4 regions of the Microbispora triticiradicis genome follow, and region 3 is predicted to be linked to each of the others. Evidence: riboswitches for the same ligand, from Rfam matches in the RefSeq annotation. Region 3 holds a riboswitch; each other region holds the start of a gene.
What was found. Region 3 has a riboswitch for cyclic di-AMP ahead of FED44_RS13755 (glycoside hydrolase family 25 protein). Riboswitches for the same ligand answer to the same signal wherever they lie in the genome.

Region 1 (4,261 bases), on a different contig from region 3:
TGGCGGGAGTGGCTCGGCCGGTGCCGTTACCGGGGTGAGTACGCCGAGGCGGTGTCCGGCAGCCTCGTCACGCTCAAGGCCCTCACCTACGCCCCGACCGGCGGCATCGTCGCGGCGCCCACCACGTCCCTGCCGGAGCTGATCGGAGGCTCCCGCAACTGGGACTACCGCTACAGCTGGCTGCGGGACGCCGCGTTCACTCTCCAGGCGCTCATCGGGGCGGGGTACTCAGAGGAGGCGACCGCCTGGCGTGACTGGCTGCTGCGGGCCGTCGCCGGAGACCCGGCCGACCTGCAGATCATGTACACGATCGACGGCGGCCGCCGGATGCCCGAGCGGACCCTCGACCGGCTGCCGGGATACGAGGGGTCCCGGCCGGTGCGGGCCGGCAACGCCGCCGCCCGGCAGTTCCAGCTCGACGTGTACGGCGAGGTGATCGACTGCCTCTACCAGGCCAGACAGGCGGGGCTGGGGCCGGAGGAGGACGCCTGGGACCTGCAGCGCGCGTTCATGGACTATCTGGAGGGCGCGTGGCGCGAGCCGGGCAACGGGCTCTGGGAGGTGCGCGGGCCGCGCCGCCCGTTCGTGCACGCGAAGGTCCTCGCGTGGGTGGCCGCGGACCGGATGGTCGCCTCGGTGGAGCGGCAGGGCCTCGACGGTCCGGTGGGCCGCTGGCGCGCCCTGCGGGAGGAGATCCACCAGGACGTGTGCGCCCACGGGTACGACCCCGGCCGCAACACCTTCACCCAGTTCTACGGCTCCAGGGGGCTGGACGCCGCGCTGCTGCTGATCCCCCGGCTCGGCTTCCTGCCGCTGGACGACCCCCGCCTGGCGGGAACCGTCGACGCCGTGTGCCGCGAGCTCACGGAGGACGGATTCGTGCTGCGCTACCGGCCGGAGGCCGACGGCGTGGACCGGCTGCCGGGCGGGGAGGGGGTCTTCGTCCCCTGCTCCTTCTGGCTCGCGCACGCGCTCGCCCTGCTGGGCCGGCGCAGTCGGGCGCGGGCGCTGTTCGAGCGGCTGCTGTCCCTGCGCAACGACGTCGGCCTGCTGGCGGAGGAGTACGACCCCGGCCGCCGTCGCCAGGTGGGCAACTTCCCCCAGGCCTACAGCCACGTTTCGATCGTCAACACGGCGGAGGCCCTGACGGCGGCGGTGCAATCTGCCTGACAGATGTACTTCATCTGCAATCCGCGCGTCTCGCGGTCTCCCCTCCGTGCCGTCCCCGGTTGCATGATGCAAGAGAGGGGTCTCGGGCCCCCGGCCACCTGGGAGAAGAGGTGACACATCATGGTGCAACCAGGTCTGGCTCGACGCCCGGACGTCACGGAGCTGCGCCAGACGTACGACCGGGCGGGATCGACCGCCCCGGCGCAGGTCATGGACGCGGTGACGCTCCTCGCCGGCCTCTACCTCGCCATCTCGCCGTGGATCGTGGGATTCACCGGGTTCGGCGGCCTGACGGTCAACAACCTGATCGTCGGGCTGGTCGTCACGGCGCTCGCGCTGAGCTGCGCCTCCGCGTTCGGCCGGACGTACGGCGTGAGCTGGGTGACACCGGTGCTCGGCGTCTGGGCGATCATCGCGCCGTGGGTGATCAGAGGCCAGCCGGCGACCACCGCGACCATCTGGAACAACGTGGTCACCGGAGCGATCATCTTCCTGTTCGGCCTCGGCGCGCTCGCGTTCGCGGCCAACTACCGGCAGCACGAGCACGGCCGGCGGAGAGGAGTCGGCGCACCCGGCGGTGAGTGGTAGCCGGCGCGGCAGCCCGCCGCCTGCGGTCCGACGCCAGCGGTCCGACGCGGCGGGGCCGGCCGGATCGACGGGGCGTGAGAGGGTCCGAGCCCGCTCACGCCCCGCCATCGTGATCACCCCGCGTCATACGGGAGCCCGAGTGCCAGACGGGCCCGTACCGGGCGATGTGGCGCATATCACGGTTAGGTGCCGTCGGGGCGAGGACCTGCGGAAGCGTGGTGCAGAAGGTGCAGAAATGGACCCGTTTGCCGGTTTTTCGGTCGTGTCCTACTCGTGATCTACTATGCTTCCGGTCAGTGCGCCGGTGCGTGGTCCTCAACCCGAGGACGACCGGCGACCGCCGAATCCCGGATGTCATCGAACCCGGGAACCGGGGACCCACGTCTCTCTGGGGTGAATCCGGACCATCCGGTAGGGCTACTCCTGGCCCGAACCCGTCAGCTAACCCGGTAGGCGGCCAAGGAGAGGAGAGCGCGTGGAGTGTCCGCTCCACCTGCCCACCCGGTCCGGCCTCCGTCGCCGTACCACATGCCCGCCCTGGAACGTCTCCAGGCTTCCGGGGTGACGGCGCGCCCGTGACGGGCTGCCACATCTCCCGTTTCTGAATCCCGTCCGACCCCGCCCGCCCGGGGACCGCCGCGGCCGTGTCCGCCGGTGCGTCCGCCGGCGTGACGGTCGGTGTGACGGTCATGCCCGCATGCCGTCGTGCCCGGCGGCGGGTTCGTCATGTTCTGACGCGCGCCATAGGAGCCTTCGATTTCTACCGATCCGATAGCACAGCAGTTGCTCGACGCCGTACGCCCGGAGCTCGGCTACCGGGAACGGCCCGGGAAGCCGACCAAGTTCGGCGAGTGGTACGCCGACAACATCGCCATGGACTCCGACTTCAAGGCGGCTCCCTGGTGCGACATGTTCGTCTCGTGGGCGGCCGACCGGGCCGGCGTGCAGGACCACGTCGGCGAGTTCGCGCTGACCACCCGGCACGCCAAGTGGTTCGAGCAGCAGGGCGCCTGGAGTCGCGAGCCGGAACCCGGGGCCGTGGTCTTCTTCGACTGGTCGGGGTCGAAGCGCATCAAGGACATCGACCACGTCGGCATCGTCGAGAAGGTCGTCGGCGGCAAGGTCCACACGATCGAGGGCAACGTCGACGGCGTCTGGCTCAAGCGCAAGGTGCGCGACTCCAGCAAGATCGTCGGGTACGGCCTGCCACGCAAGGTCAAGGTGATCCCGAAGGTGACCGTCACCGTCCAGCCCGTGGCGGCGGACGCCGCGGTTCAGGGGGCGGTGGTCCAGGGGGCGGTGGTCCAGGGGGCGGCGGCGTCGGCCACGCGGAGCATGGCCGCGGGTCACGGGCAGCCGCCGGGCACGGCCTTCTCGCCGAGCGACGCCGTCCTGCCGGCCGGTCTGCTGTTCGCGCTCGTGTCGACCGCGGTGACCGGTCTGCGCTTCAGGGCCGCCGCGGCGGCGACGTCCGGCGGACGGCACCGAAGGGGTGGCCCGCGGCGGGAGGGGTACGGCGGCGAGCGGCGCGGCCAGGAGGTCGTGGGAGCCGGGGTGTCCGGCCCCGCCGCGGCGCAGGAGCCGTTCCACCTCCTCGGCTGACCGGCCGGAGAGGCGCCTGGGAACACTCTGGGAGTTCGAGATCGTTTGCGGGTGTCTGTGAAATTCGGCGACTCGCGCGGCTAGGGTGGGCAGCCACCCGCGGAAGCCGTGGAGCTTTCCCCCGATACGACCGCTGGGAGTTGTCTCACATGTACGGGCGCGTCCCCTCACAGACGAGCCAGGATGATCAGTTTCGTCAGGAGATCCTCTCCAGCGACGAGCCGTCCGGCACGAAGAGCAGGAAGCCCCTCGTCATCGTCGCCGTGATCCTGGTCGCCGTACTCGCGGCGGCGGGCGCGGGCTTCGCGTTGCGCGGCTCCACGGACCCGGGCCCCTCCGCGGGCGGTGCCGGGCAGCAGACGGCGCCGGCGCAGGAGAACGGCGCCGGTGATCCCGCCGAGGCGGGACCGGACTCCGGAACCGACGCCGAGGACGGCGCGGATGACGGCGCGGATGACGGCGCGGATGACGGCGCGGATGACGGCTTGGCGGGCGACGCCGAGGGCGGCGGCGCGGACGGAGGCGCGGACGGCGGCTCCGCGCAGGCGCCAGCCGGAGACGGCACGGGCACCGGCGCGGGCTCCGGCGCCGGTGGGTCCACCGGTCAGGCGCCCGGAGGCACGGGCCAGGCGAAGACCGGGCCGGCCGGAAAGGCGGGCGGCGGCACGAAGGGCGGCGGCACGAAGGGCGGCGCGGGCACCGGCTCCGGCGGAGGCGACGACACGCCCTCGACGGCCGGTGGCTCCGGCGGCCTCATCCCGGGGGAATGCGCCGCCTCCGGATGCTGAGTCCGCGTGACGACCGCGTGCCCGGCGAGTGCGCCGCCCCCGCGAGCCCGGCCGGCTTCCGGCGGGCGTACCGGATCACCAAGTCCGTGCAGGCGACGGGTCAGGAGGACGGA
Region 2 (4,261 bases), on a different contig from region 3:
TCCGTCCGGCGAGGCGCCCCTGAAGACCGCCTCCGTGTGACGCCGCCGCGACGCCGGAGAAGAGCACTGTGAAGCTGGAGATCGCACCGTGAAGCGCACCATCGCTCATCTGGCCGACGGCCGGGAGCTGATCTATTTCGACCGCCGCGACGACGCCGACCACGACGTGGCCGACCCCCGGGATCTGCCCGCGCGCCCCCTCGCGTCCGAGTTGCGTCACGACCCGCTCATGGACGAGTGGGTGGCCGTCGCCCGGCACCGCCAGACCCGCACCCACCTGCCATCCGCCCAGGAGTGCCCGCTCTGCCCCGGGCATCCCGGCTCGGAGATCCCCTCGCCGTACGAGGTGGCGGTGTTCGAGAACCGCTTCCCGTCGTTCAGCTTCAACACCGGCGCGTACGAGCAGGTGGGCGGGCTGAGCGAGGTGCGGCCGGGGACCGGGCGCTGCGAGGTCGTCTGCTTCACCTCCGACCACGACGCCTCCTTCAGCTCCCTCGGCGACGAGCAGGCCGCGCTGGTCGTCGAGGCGTGGGCCGACCGCACGGCCGAACTGTCCGCGCTGCCCGGCGTGGAGCAGGTCTTCTGCTTCGAGAACCGCGGCGCCGAGATCGGCATCACGCTGCCGCACCCGCATGGGCAGATCTACGCCTATCCGTACGTCACGCCGCGTACCCGGCAGATGCTGGAGACCGCCGCCCGGCACCGCGGCGGCAACCTGTTCGCGGACGTCCTGGCGGCCGAGCGGAAGGGGCCCCGCGTCGTGGCCGCCAACGAGCACTGGACGGCCTTCGTCCCGGCCGCCGCCCGGTACCCCTTCGAGGTGCACCTCTACCCGCACCGCCGGGTGCCGGACATCCCGGCGCTGTCGGCGGAGGAGCGGGCCGCCTTCGCGCCGCTGTACATCGACGTGCTGCGCCGCCTGGACGGCCTGTTCGGCGTCGTCATGCCGTACGTCGCGGCCTGGCACCAGGCTCCGGTCACCTACCGCCGGGATCTGGCCTACCTGCACCTCCAGCTCTTCACGATCCGGCGGGCGGCGGACAAGCTGAAGTACCTCGCCGGATCGGAGTCGGCGATGGGCGCCTTCGTCAACGACGTGCTGCCGGAGGAGGCCGCCCGCATGCTGCGCGAGGTGGTAACGGACTGATCTCCGTACGGTTGCGACTTGGGGTGGCAGTCACCATTTCTTTACCACTAGTATCCCTGGCACCACCGGTCACAGCCGGTGCCGCCTAATCCCGGGCGCCTCGCCCGGGAGCCGGGGACCCGTTCACGCCTCTGGGGTAAAGGCACGTCGCTGCCCGGGCTCCTCCAGCCCGCACCCGTCAGCTAACCCGGTCGGCAGATGGAGAGGAGTGGGCTCTGCCCCGCGCGTTCCCCCTGGCCGCCGGTGTGTTGACCGCCGCGGCCCTCGTTCTCGGCACGGCCGCCGGGGGCGCCGCCGCCCCCAAGCCGACGGAGAGGCAGCTCAAGAAGCAGCTCGCCGGCCTGCAGAAGAAGGTCGACCGGCTCATCGCCGACTACAACGCCAAGCGGGTCGCGCTCGCCCGGGCGCGGGACGACGAGGCGGCGGCGCGCGCCCGCGTGAGCAGGGCGGAGGCCGACTACACGGCGACCCTCGACGAGGTCCGGGAGTTCGTCGGGCTGCGGTACCAGACCGACAGCGTGCGGGTCCTGCCCAACCTGACCGTCTCCGCGGTGGCGTACCAGCTCAAGGAGGAACAGGCCGCGAGACTCGCGCGGGTCGACGAGGTCCGCGCCGAACGGCAGAAGGCCGCCGAGGCGGCGAGGGCGCTCACCGCGTCGCTGAAGTCGCAGGCCGCGGAGGTCGCCGGTCGGCGCCGGGAGGCCGAGAAGCTCATCGACGACATCAAGGACAAGATCGACCGTCTGGTCCCGATCGCCCCGGGCCGGAGGGGCAGCGGGTCGTGGGCGCCCGAACTGCCGGCGGGCGCGGACAACATCACGCCCCGGATGCGGCTCATGCGCTCGGAGGTGGAGGACCACTTCGATCTGAGCTTCCCTGTCGGCTGCTACCGGGCCGAGAACAGCGGTGAGCACCCCCTCGGCCGCGCCTGCGACTTCATGATGAGCTCGGGCGGCGCCATGCCCTCGGCCCAGATGAAGGCGCTCGGCGACAGCTTGGCCGCCTGGGCCATCAAGAACGGCCCGAAGCTCGGCGTGATGTACGTCATCTGGCAGCAGCGCATCTACAACCTCGGCCACCCGGGCTGGCGCCCCATGTCCGACCGCGGCGGCGTCACCGCCAACCACTATGACCACGTCCACATCTCGATGTACTGAGCAGGAGCTTCGAGGGCCGGCGGCCTCGCCGAGCGAGGCGACCGGCCCGTTCCGCGTCAGGCCGGGATCTGCTTCTCGTTCCAGGTGTAGTAGAGGTAGGTGCTGCCGGGCCCGGTCAACGTGCCGTAGACCTGCCACCAGCTGTTGGCGCCGGGCGAGAAGCGGAAGACCTTATCGCCGGGCCGGTCGTCCACGAACACGGTCGTGGACCCGTCGGAGGAGTGGATCTGTACCTCGATCGTGAACGTCTCGGTGTCCGGGATGTCGAGGCAGACCTCGTGCGTGTACGCCGACGGACCGGCGATGTTGTAGTTACGGCCGTCCACCGACGGCCGCTGGACGTTGGTGGGGACGTAGCTGGTCCGGGCGTAGGTGTACCCGCCCGTGGAGCAGTCGACCGCGGAGGCGGACGCGGGACCGACGCCGGTGAGCGTGGCGCCCAGGACGCCGGTGGCGACGGCGAGAACGGAGATCGTGCGCTTCATGCCTCTCCTCATCCGTGCAGCGACCCTCCAACCAAAATGGTTGAAGGCTGAACTGATTCTGACTCGATCTTCCTGTTTGGACAAGTACGGGCAAAGATTCCCCTACGCCCGAGTCAAGCGGGTCGCGAGAGCGCGCCCCCTCTCCTGCGCCTGAAAGGCAGGCCGTCCAGCTGGGCGGAAATGAAGTGGTCGCGCCCCGGGGGCCAGGGGGAGGATGTCCGGATGACCGACACACGTACCGATCCTCCGCTCGCCGCGGGCGAGCGCGAGATGCTGCGCGCCTTCCTCGACTTCCACCGCCAGACGCTGGCCGTGAAATGCGAGGGCCTCGCCGAGGAACAGCTGCGGCTGCGCTCCGTCCCGCCGTCGTCCCTGTCGCTGCTCGGCATCGTGCGGCACATGGCCGACGTCGAGCGGAGCTGGTTCCGGCGGCGGCTCGCCGGCGAGGACCTCGAAGGCATCTACTACACCGACGACGATCCGGACGGCGAGTTCGACAACGTGGACACGGCGTCCGCCGAGGAGGCCTTCGCCACCTGGCGCGCGGAGATCGAGCACGCGCGGGCGGCGGAGGCGGCCTGCGCCGATCTGGACGCGACGACGAAGGCGGCCCGGCAGGGCGTCCACCACTCACTGCGCTGGATCATGGTCCACATGATCGAGGAGTACGCGCGGCACAACGGCCACGCCGACCTGCTGCGCGAGCGCATCGACGGGGCGACGGGCGAGTAGGGACCCGGTCCCTCACCCGCCGGGCCGGGCCCGCCCGGCCCGGCCCAACCGTTCAGCCCGGTTCAGCCCCGTTCAGCCCGAGATGCGGACGGGGTTCACCAGGTCGGCGTAGATGAGAAGGCCGCCCATGACGACCAGCAGGGCCGCCATGACGTACGTCAGCGGGAGCGCCTTGGCGACGTCCACGTAGCCCGGCATGGGCCGCCGGCGCACCCGGGCGAAGGCCCGCTTGACGCCCTCCCACAGGCCGCCGGCGATGTGGCCGCCGTCCAGCGGCAACAGGGGGACGAGGTTGAACATGCCGACCGCGAGGTTCAGCCCGGCCAGCAGGCTGATGAACACCTCGATCTTGCTGTCGATGGGGATGTCCGACGCGGCGATCTCACCGCCGATGCGGCCGGCGCCCACGATGCCGATCGGCCCGTTCGGGTCGCGCTTCTCCCCCGAGAACGCGGCGTTCCACACGCCGACCATCTTCTTGGGGATGTTGACCATGGCCGCGGCGGTCCGCTTGGTCAGGTCCCACATCTGCCCGAGGACGTAGCCGGGGCCCTGCTTCTCCACGACGATCGTCGGGCTGACGCCGAGGAAGCCGACGTTCCTGTCCACCTTGTCGGGGTCGGTCTGCGAGGGCATGTCCTGCGCGATCAGGTCGACGTCCACCGTCGTGGTCCGGCCGTCGCGCTCGATGCCGAGCGTCGTCGCCCCGGCGCCGTGCGACCGGATCTGCCGGGTGGCCG
Region 3 (4,261 bases):
GCGGCGGCCAGCAGGAGCAGGAACACCGCCGCCGCGACGAACGGCACGCCGAGATAGCCGAGCCGTTCCGGCGGGCGCAGCCCCATCAACGGGTAGATGGCCCTCTGGGCGCGTACGCCGAGGACCAGCGACGCGGCGCCCAGCCCGCAGCCGAACGTCGCGACCAGGCGGCGGACCCGCCGCCGTCCCGTACGGCGCCACCCCTCGCGCCATCCCGCGCACCGGGCCTCGGCATACCGCCGGACGACCGGGGCGGCGCTCCGGCGGGCCAGGGCGCCGGCGGTCACGCCGGCCAGGTATCCGGTCGCGGTCAGCACCCCCGCGATGATCCCCTGCAGCGGCCACGAGCGGGGCAGCAGCGACGGCGTGAGGGACAGGCAGAAGAAGATCGCGGCGAACAGGATCCCGGCCGTGTCCAGTGCTCCGCCGAGCCGTACCCGCCCCTCCCGCATCAGGCCCCCGATTCGCCGCCTGTCCGCCGATTTCGCGGAGCAGGCAGGCTATCAAGTCACCGGCAGGTCACGGCCCCGCCCCCCGCGCGGCCTCACCCCCAGTGGTCGCCCCAGCCCCACAGGTTGGGCCCGAGCGCCGTGGCGGGGTCGTCGTGGTACACGCCGAACCTGCCGCGGAAGAACAGCATCGGCCGCTGCTCCGGATGGACGGGTTCGAGTTCGCGGACGAGGCCGATCACCACGTCGTGGTCTCCGGCCACGTGCACCTCCCGGACCTCGCCGTGGACGCGCAGCAGCACGTCCCGCAGGACGGGCGTGCCCCAGCGGGACAGGTCCCAGGCGAGCCCGGCGAACTTGTCGCCGTTGCTCGATCCGAACCTGGCGCACACGTCGACCTGCTCCTCGCCGAGGACGTTGACGCAGAAGCGGCCGGACTTCCTGATCCGCGGCCAGGCGCGGCCCTTGTGGTCGGCGCAGAAGAGCACGAGCGGTGGTTCGAGGGACACCGACGCGAACGACTGGCAGGCGAACCCCACCGGATCGCCGTCGTCGAGCCCCGTGACCACGGTCACGCCGGTCGCGAACATCCCGAGCGCGCGCCGGAACTCCGCGGGCGACGGCGGCGGCGCGTCGCCGGAGCCGGGGTCGCCGAGGCCGGGGCCGGCGGAAGCTGCGGTCATGGGTTCACCTCTCGCGTGCGGTCCGGTGGCTCCGGTGTGCCTTCGGTGCGGCTCTGGTCCGGTGACTCAGCGCTCAGATCACGAACTTACAAACCCCCTCGGCGCCGCGCCGCACGGGATCCCGTCCAACGGGGCGGCCTGCATGACGAGTCTTCCCAGGTAAAAACAGGTTTTGTCAGGTTTACACCATTGTTGAGCTGTATGTACCTTTAGGTGCCACGGCATGGGTACCGGTGACATCCGCGTCGCCTCCGTTGCCGTGTCGTTGCCCGGACCGTGCGCTCTTCTGTGCGCGCGGCCGCCGAGTCCGCGTTCCGCGGAACCGGGGACCCACTTCTCGGGGTGAATCGGCGCGCAGACCCCCAGATGCGCCCGTAGGGCACTTCCTGCCCGAACCCGTCAGCTAACCCGGTAGGCGGCATGGAAGCAAGGAGCTCAACCCGCGTCATGCCCACCATCAGGTTCTCTCCCGCCGGGCGGCCCTCCGCCCGCCGCCTGCGCGCCGCCCTCGCCGCGGCGGCACTCGCGGTCACGGCCGGCACGGCCACCCTCACCGCCGCCACGCTCGCCGCCACCGCGGCCGCGCCCGCTCCCGCCTACGCGAACCCGCACACGTACGGCCAGGACGTCTCCGGCTACGAGGCCGACCACGACTGGATCAACAGCCGGGCGCAGTTCGGCTTCATCAAGGCGACCGAAGGCCTGGACTGGGTCGACTCGTCCTTCCCCCGGCACTGGCGGGAGCTGGACAAGAAGGGGATCGTCCGCGGCGTCTACCACTACGGCCACCCCTCCAACGACCCGATCGCCGAGGCCGACCACTTCCTCCGGGTGGTGAACGCGCAGCCGGGCAAGCCCGGCGACATCCTCGTGCTCGACCTGGAGACCGCCGACGGCCAGTCGGTGCAGCGCGTCAACGCCTGGGCCAGGAAATGGCTGGAGTACGTGACCGCCAAGACCGGCGTCCGGCCGATGTTCTACAGCGGCTGGAACTTCGCCGACAAGTACGGCCGGGGCCTGGGCGACTATCCGCTGTGGGTGGCCCACTACAGCCGGAACCCGGGCGACATCACCCCGCCGGCCGACTGGAAGAGCTGGGCGATCCACCAGTACACCGACTCGCCGATCGACCAGAACGTCTCCGCGCTGAGCCCTGTCGAGCTGCGCGCCCTCGGCCGCCGCTGAGGCTCCGTGGTTCCGGGGCGGGCGCCGCCCGCCCCGGGACCATCCTCAGCCCGATTTCACACCATTTCCGACCACATCAGACCACCGCGCCCGATCCGTCGCGGGCCACGGGCCGGCGACGCGGAGCGGCGGGCGCGGGCGGCGGCTGACCGGCGCGCCTCTCCAGCTCGATCGCCGCCGGCCCCGCCACGAACGACGACGACAGCGTGCCCGCCACGATGCCGATCAGCAGGGCGATCGCGAAGTCGCGCAGCGAGTCGCCGCCGAACACCGCCAGCGCCGCCAGGATGAACAGCGCGCCGAGACCCGTGTTCACCGTACGCGGCACGGTCTGCAGGATCGCCGTGTTCACCACCCGCCCGAAGGGCGTCCCCCGCGACACCGGCCACAGCTCGCGGACCCGGTCGAAGAGCACGACCTTGTCGTTGACCGAGTACCCGATGATCGTCAGCATCGCGGCGAGGAAGACGCCGTCGATCGGCTTGCCCAGCCAGGCGAACGCGCCCAAGACGACGGCCGCGTCCACGAAGAGCGCCGCCACGGCGGCGGCGCCGAACGTCCACCGGAACCGGAACGCCAGGTAGGCGAGCTGGGCCGCGAGCGCGACGCCGAGCGCGATGAGCGCGTTGCGGCGCAGCTCCGCGCCCAGGCTCGGCCCGACGAGCTCGTCGCGCTGCTTGGTGACCTCCCCGACGCGCCGGTCCAGGGCCTCCTCGACGCGGACGACGTCATCGGCGGTGATCTGCCCGGTCCGTACGGAGATCGCGTCGTCCGACCGCTGCACGACGGCCGTGGGGAACCCGGCGTCCGACACCGCCTGCCGGGCCGCGGCGACGTCGACCGGCCTGCTCGTGCCGAACTCCACGATCCGCCCGCCGGTGAACTCGACGCCGTAGTTCAGGCCGCGGGTGACCAGCCCCGCGCCCACCAGCACGAGCAGCCCGGCCGCGACGGCGAGCCAGTGCCGCCCCGCCCGCATCAGGTCGGGGTTCCGCCGGGTCAGCCAGGTCCTGACCCGGCCGATCGAGCCGAGGCCCGACACCCCTGGGCCGAACCTGCCGATCAGGGCGGCGGCGAGCACCCGGGTGATCAGCATGGCCGAGATCAGCGAGGCGAGCACGCCGATCGCCAGCGTCACGCCGAAGCCCTTGACCGGCCCCGACGCCAGCCAGAACAGCAGCCCGGCGGCGAGCAGGGTGGTGATGTTGGAGTCGGCGACCGCGCTCCAGGCTTTCTTGAACCCCCGGTCCAGGGCGGCCTTGAGGCCCCGGCGGGGCGCCGCGCCGTACTCCTCCCTGGCCCGTTCGAAGACCAGCACGTTGGCGTCCACGGCCATGCCGATCGCCAGGACGAACCCGGCGAGGCCGGGCAGCGTGAGCGTGGCGCCCATCGCCACCAGTCCCGCGTACGAGATCAGCCCGTAGCAGGCCAGCGCGACCGCGGCCAGCAGGCCCACCAGGCGGTAGACGAGGCCGATGAACACCGCGGTGAGGATCACCCCGGCGACGCCCGCCTTGGCGCTCGCCGCGATCGCGTCGGCGCCGAGGGTCGGGCCGACCGTACGCTGCTCGACCAGCTCCAAGGGCACCGGGAGCGAGCCGCCCTTGACGAGCACGGCGAGGTTCTGCGCCTCCTCGGCGGAGAACGACCCGGTGATCTGGGTGGTGCCGCCGGGGATGCCCGCCCCGCAGGTCACGGTCTCGTTCACCTGGGGCGAGGAGATGATCTCGTCGTCGAGCACGATGGCGACCCTGCGCCTGGGATCGCCGATCGGCTCGCAGGCCGCCTTGCCGGTCAGCTCCCGCCAGGGGCCCGCCTCCCGGAAGTCGATCGTCACGAACCAGCCGGGCCCGAGCTGGGGGTCGGTGCCGGCGGCGGCGTCGGTGACGCCGGCCCCGCTGAGTGCGACCGGGCCGAGCTTCAGTTTCTGGCCGCTCTCGTCGG
Region 4 (4,261 bases), 350 kb from region 3:
CCGCGGGAAGGTCACCGTCCACGAGGACCTGTATCCGGCGGTCGCGCACGGCGATCCGCTCTTCCTGGAACGCTGCCTGGTCAACCTGCTGGAGAACGCCGTCAAGTACAACGTGCGGGACGGGGAGGTCTGGGTCCGCCTGCGTGAGGACGACGCCGGGGCGTGCCTGACCGTGGAGAACACCGGGCCGCCGGTGCCGCCGTACGAGGTCGGTGACCTGTTCGAGCCGTTCCGGCGGCACGGCGGCGACCGGATCCGGTCCGCCCGCGGCGCCGGGCTCGGGCTGTCCATCGTCCGCGCCATCGCGGTCGCGCACGGCGGCACGGCCGACGCCCGCGCCCGCCCGGAGGGCGGCCTGGTGGTCACCGTACGTCTGCCCAGGTAGGGGCGACCGGAGTGCGAGCGAAACGTGTCACACGCCAGCGGCCGATACGTCACAGGCACGAACCGGTGTCGTAGGCGGTACAGCACCCCTCACCCGTGACCGTCACGCAGATACCGCGCCACATGAGAAGGCGTCCCGCGCGACGTGATTTCCCCTATGAGCTGGGCCGTCGCCGCTCAACGTTGTTCTTTCGGCGAGAACTATTGGGGCACATGAGGATCGCGGGATGGGCCGGGTCTGTGACGATGTCCGTTTGGCGGACGCATATCAGGCCGGTAAGGAGATTCCGGAGGCGTCATTTCGGGCCTCGGGTCGGTGCGGTATCCGCCGGAAATCCAGCGCATATCTCTGGGCAGCGGAAACATCGAGGTCGTAGTGTGGGACGCCCGGTGGGATTTTGCGGAGGCTCGGCCGCCTGTCGTAGAACTCTTGTACAGGCGCATCACCGCTCATAAACTCGATGTAATGACAGCTGTGTGATTTGTCGTATCTCGCGCGCTGCCGAGCGCACGTCCGTGACGGTCCTGAGGAGACGCCATGCCGCTTCCCAATCAACCTGTCGATGGAACGCTGGTGCACCGCACGCGTCCTCGGAGGGCCGACACCGAGAAGGCCGACATCAGCGGGGACGTCTACACCGAATTGGACGGCCTTCGCTACACCATTCACTTGAGCAAACAGGCGGTCATCTGGATCGACGGCATGGAGAAGCTCTTCGATCAGCTTCTGAACGCGTCCATGGAGGCAATCGAAGAACTCGCGCCGCTCTTCGAGGCGATAAGTATCTATATCGACGCCGAGGCGGAGTCGATCAAGGTGGTGTCGAACGGCGTGCCGGACGGAAGGGTCAAATTGGTGGGATACATCCCCGATCCTACCGTGATGCCAGAGCCGGACGAGGGCTACGTCCCCCCGGGAGGATGGGACCCTCCGGCCACCGTGAACGGCCTGCGGTGGTGGACTGTCAACTCAATCAACCTCTACAACAAGCGTTGGGCCTTCACCGCCACCAATTCGAATCCGGACGAGTCCTCGGTGTCGTCGATCTACTTCTCCACGGAGTACGACGGGAACTCCATGCACGTCAACCCTCGGGACTTCAGGAGTACCTACGGATGGCCCTGCCTCAAGGGCCATGCGGAGTTCGACAGCGGGCTGGACACGTGCACCTTCGTCCCCCGCACCGGAATGTGGTGGCTGTTCAACGGCCCATACTGCGCGAGAACGAACGGCTACGGAAACTCTCTCACCTGGTCGCCGTCGAGACTGACGGAGATTTGGGCGGGGCTCGGCCGGATCGACCGCGGAGACTTCGGTCAAGAAGAGAAAGACCACTGGGCCAACGGAATCTCCTGCGCCACGACCGACGGCAACGGCTACTACTGGCTCACCGCGGGAAACCGGGTCGCCGTCCTCGAACCGAACAGCGGAGATTTTCTGCCCATCTCCGGCTGGGACCGTCCCAGGGATCTGACTGAGATATGGCCGGCTCTCCAACACCTGGAGGAGGCCGGCATCATGGGCGACCAGACCCTGAAAGCCCTGTGCTGGGCACACAACGGCAACAGGGCGAAATGGTTTCTGGTCTTCCACAGCACGCTCTTCACCAATTACCCCGACGACGACTCGGGCAGTTTCGGTTACAACTTCATTGCGTGCCAGTCCAACACGGAGAACTGGTACTACAGCTGGAACGCCATGTTCAACTACCTGAACGGCCCATGGCCGTACCCGTCCTGCGATTGACCGCACCGCCCGGGGTGACGCCATGAAGACGATGGTCATCTCCGAGCCGGCGGCGCCGCGCCGCCTCGTCCCCGCGCGGGGGCGGCGGCGTACACCGGCGTGAACAGCACTGCCCGGCGCGACTTGTAGTACTGCTCGCACAACGGCAGGTGGTTGTGTCGCCGTGGTGCGCCGCCCCCGCCTCGTGCGACGCTCAGCGTCGCGATGCCGGTGCCCTTCTCGGCGTCGGGCTCGTGTTCGCCGGGCCTTGGTCCGGCAGCCTCGCGCACCGCGGCCAGGACAAGCTCGGCGCGGATCTTGGCGGCCATCCGGTCCGGCGTGGTGTAGCCGGCAACTCCCGACTGGTGCGGTCGATCGATGCCACCGCGCACCTCGAAGGTCACGGGGCCGCGTTGCACTTCACCCCCAGGCGCTCAGCCGTATCACCGGTACGAGGATCGGCCACACCCCAGGTCAGCGAGGCGCGTTCGCTGTGAGCGAACCGAGGTGTGAGCAGAGGAGAAGAAGGGGAACGCGGCAACCCCGGTGGGGCGGGCGAACCCGCCCTTTGCTCTCGCCGCCCCGGCGTCTCACCAGGCAAAACCCGACTTGTCATCACTTGACTGGTTTGGACGTGTCTATTACGTTTTGGGCAACTCGGGGCCCACTTGCTCATCTCAGTGGTCAAGAAAGCCCACCTCACACCGACGCGGCCGGCCGATCTCGGCCTGCCGTTCGGCTGCCTAATCCGCGCGAGCGGAGCCGGGGACCCAACCTCTTCCTGGGGTGAATCGGCATACCTGCCGTAGGGCGACTTCCAGCCCGAACCCGTCAGCTAACCCGGTCGGCAGCATGGAAGCAAAGGGAGTTCGCCCATCATGCACGCCCTCACGACCTGTCTGCGCACGGCCCTCGCCGGCGGAGTCCTCGCCTCTGCCGTGGCGATCGCCCCGCCCGCCGCGCAGGCGGCGGACAACCCGGCGGCCGGCAAGGGCCCGGCCGCCGTGGCCGCGCCGTCCCTGACCGAGATCGCCGCCCGGCTGCCCAAGGTCGGCCCCCAGGACGTCATCAAGCTGGCCGCGAGCCAGGTCGGCATCAGCGAGGACGCCGACGGCGGCGGGACCAAGTTCCAGGAGTGGTACATGACCAGCCCGCGCGCCCGCGAGACCCTCGCGCGGGACGGCGGGGCGCTGGAAGAGTACGAGAACGCCCCCTGGTGCGACATGTTCGTCTCCTGGGTCGGCCAGCAGCTCGGCATCCAGCCGGTCATGGGTTCCGACGCCTACACCGTGGAGCACGCCCGCTGGTTCGCCGACCACGGCCGCTGGGGCCGTACGCCCAAGCCCGGGGCCGTGGTGTTCTTCAGCTGGAGCGGCAGCAAGAAGATCGACGACATCCAGCACGTCGGCTTCGTCGTCAGGGACAACGGCAACGGCACGATCCGCACCGTCGAGGGCAACACCGGCAACGGAGCCGTCGAGGCCCGCACCCGCCCCACCTGGCAGGTCGCCGGGTACGGCTACCCGGTCTACCCCGCCGAACTCACCTCCTGACGAGATCCCGGGTTCCCACGTCTCCGCCGATCGGGACGGTGTCGATGAACTCGCATTTCATGGCGCACCGACCTGCCGGCCGCGCAACGCCGGACGCTCGCCCGTTTCCGGCGGCAGCACGGCCGGACCATCCCGGCGGGGGGTCGGCGAGACCGTCGGTGTGGAGTACGTGTCCAGAGTGCCGCGACCGCCGCTGGACGGGCTGATCGACGACCTTTACTACCTGGAGGGTGCGCCGCCGTACGCCCGGCTGACGCTGCCGCCGATGCCGGCGGCGTTGCTCATCGTCAATCTCGGGGCGCCGCGGTGACGTCCCGTTGGACGAGAGCGGCGAGCTGAAGGTGTCGCAGACGTCCTACGACTACACCCGGGCGTACTGGGACCAGATCGGAGTCACGATCGTCGGCCGCCACGTCTTCGACCTGACGGACGGCTGGGGCGGCAAGCCGCCGGGTGGCATCGACCACGTGGTCGTCGTGTCGCACCGGCCGATGCCCGAGGGCTGGGACCCCGAGGCGCCGTTTCACTTCGTCGACGGCGTCGAGGCGGCCGTGGCCAAGGCGCAGGAGCTCGCGGGTGACCGCATGGTCGAGGTCGC

Region 1: it holds a riboswitch for cyclic di-AMP, as region 3 does, so the genes downstream of both, FED44_RS36305 (CHAP domain-containing protein) here and FED44_RS13755 (glycoside hydrolase family 25 protein) in region 3, are expected to answer to the same signal.
Region 2: it holds a riboswitch for cyclic di-AMP, as region 3 does, so the genes downstream of both, FED44_RS22745 (VldE C-terminal domain-containing protein) here and FED44_RS13755 (glycoside hydrolase family 25 protein) in region 3, are expected to answer to the same signal.
Region 4: it holds a riboswitch for cyclic di-AMP, as region 3 does, so the genes downstream of both, FED44_RS12065 (CHAP domain-containing protein) here and FED44_RS13755 (glycoside hydrolase family 25 protein) in region 3, are expected to answer to the same signal.

Annotation. Positions count from the first base shown of each region.
Region 1 is NZ_VANP01000002.1:593,840-598,100, forward strand. Features, by position in the region: gene FED44_RS07680 (glycoside hydrolase family 15 protein) at 1-1,170, shown strand, start outside; gene FED44_RS07685 (SPW repeat protein) at 1,291-1,758, shown strand; cyclic di-AMP (ydaO/yuaA leader) riboswitch at 2,087-2,230, shown strand; gene FED44_RS36305 (CHAP domain-containing protein) at 2,542-3,360, shown strand; gene FED44_RS35685 (hypothetical protein) at 3,510-4,148, shown strand; gene FED44_RS07695 (MarR family winged helix-turn-helix transcriptional regulator) at 4,249-4,261, opposite strand, start outside.
Region 2 is NZ_VANP01000009.1:24,190-28,450, forward strand. Features, by position in the region: gene FED44_RS22735 (DeoR/GlpR family DNA-binding transcription regulator) at 1-40, shown strand, start outside; gene galT (galactose-1-phosphate uridylyltransferase) at 89-1,147, shown strand; cyclic di-AMP (ydaO/yuaA leader) riboswitch at 1,220-1,358, shown strand; gene FED44_RS22745 (VldE C-terminal domain-containing protein) at 1,393-2,304, shown strand; gene FED44_RS22750 (hypothetical protein) at 2,361-2,789, opposite strand; gene FED44_RS22755 (DinB family protein) at 3,012-3,521, shown strand; gene FED44_RS22760 (M50 family metallopeptidase) at 3,594-4,261, opposite strand, start outside.
Region 3 is NZ_VANP01000004.1:508,765-513,025, reverse strand. Features, by position in the region: gene FED44_RS13765 (alpha/beta hydrolase) at 1-452, opposite strand, end outside; gene FED44_RS13760 (flavin reductase family protein) at 545-1,132, opposite strand; cyclic di-AMP (ydaO/yuaA leader) riboswitch at 1,422-1,565, shown strand; gene FED44_RS13755 (glycoside hydrolase family 25 protein) at 1,580-2,317, shown strand; gene secD (protein translocase subunit SecD) at 2,394-4,261, opposite strand, start outside.
Region 4 is NZ_VANP01000004.1:161,188-165,448, forward strand. Features, by position in the region: gene FED44_RS12045 (sensor histidine kinase) at 1-385, shown strand, start outside; gene FED44_RS12055 (hypothetical protein) at 923-2,131, shown strand; gene FED44_RS12060 (hypothetical protein) at 2,167-2,514, opposite strand; cyclic di-AMP (ydaO/yuaA leader) riboswitch at 2,841-2,975, shown strand; gene FED44_RS12065 (CHAP domain-containing protein) at 2,989-3,663, shown strand; gene FED44_RS12070 (hypothetical protein) at 3,833-3,973, shown strand; gene FED44_RS12075 (dihydrofolate reductase family protein) at 3,981-4,261, shown strand, end outside.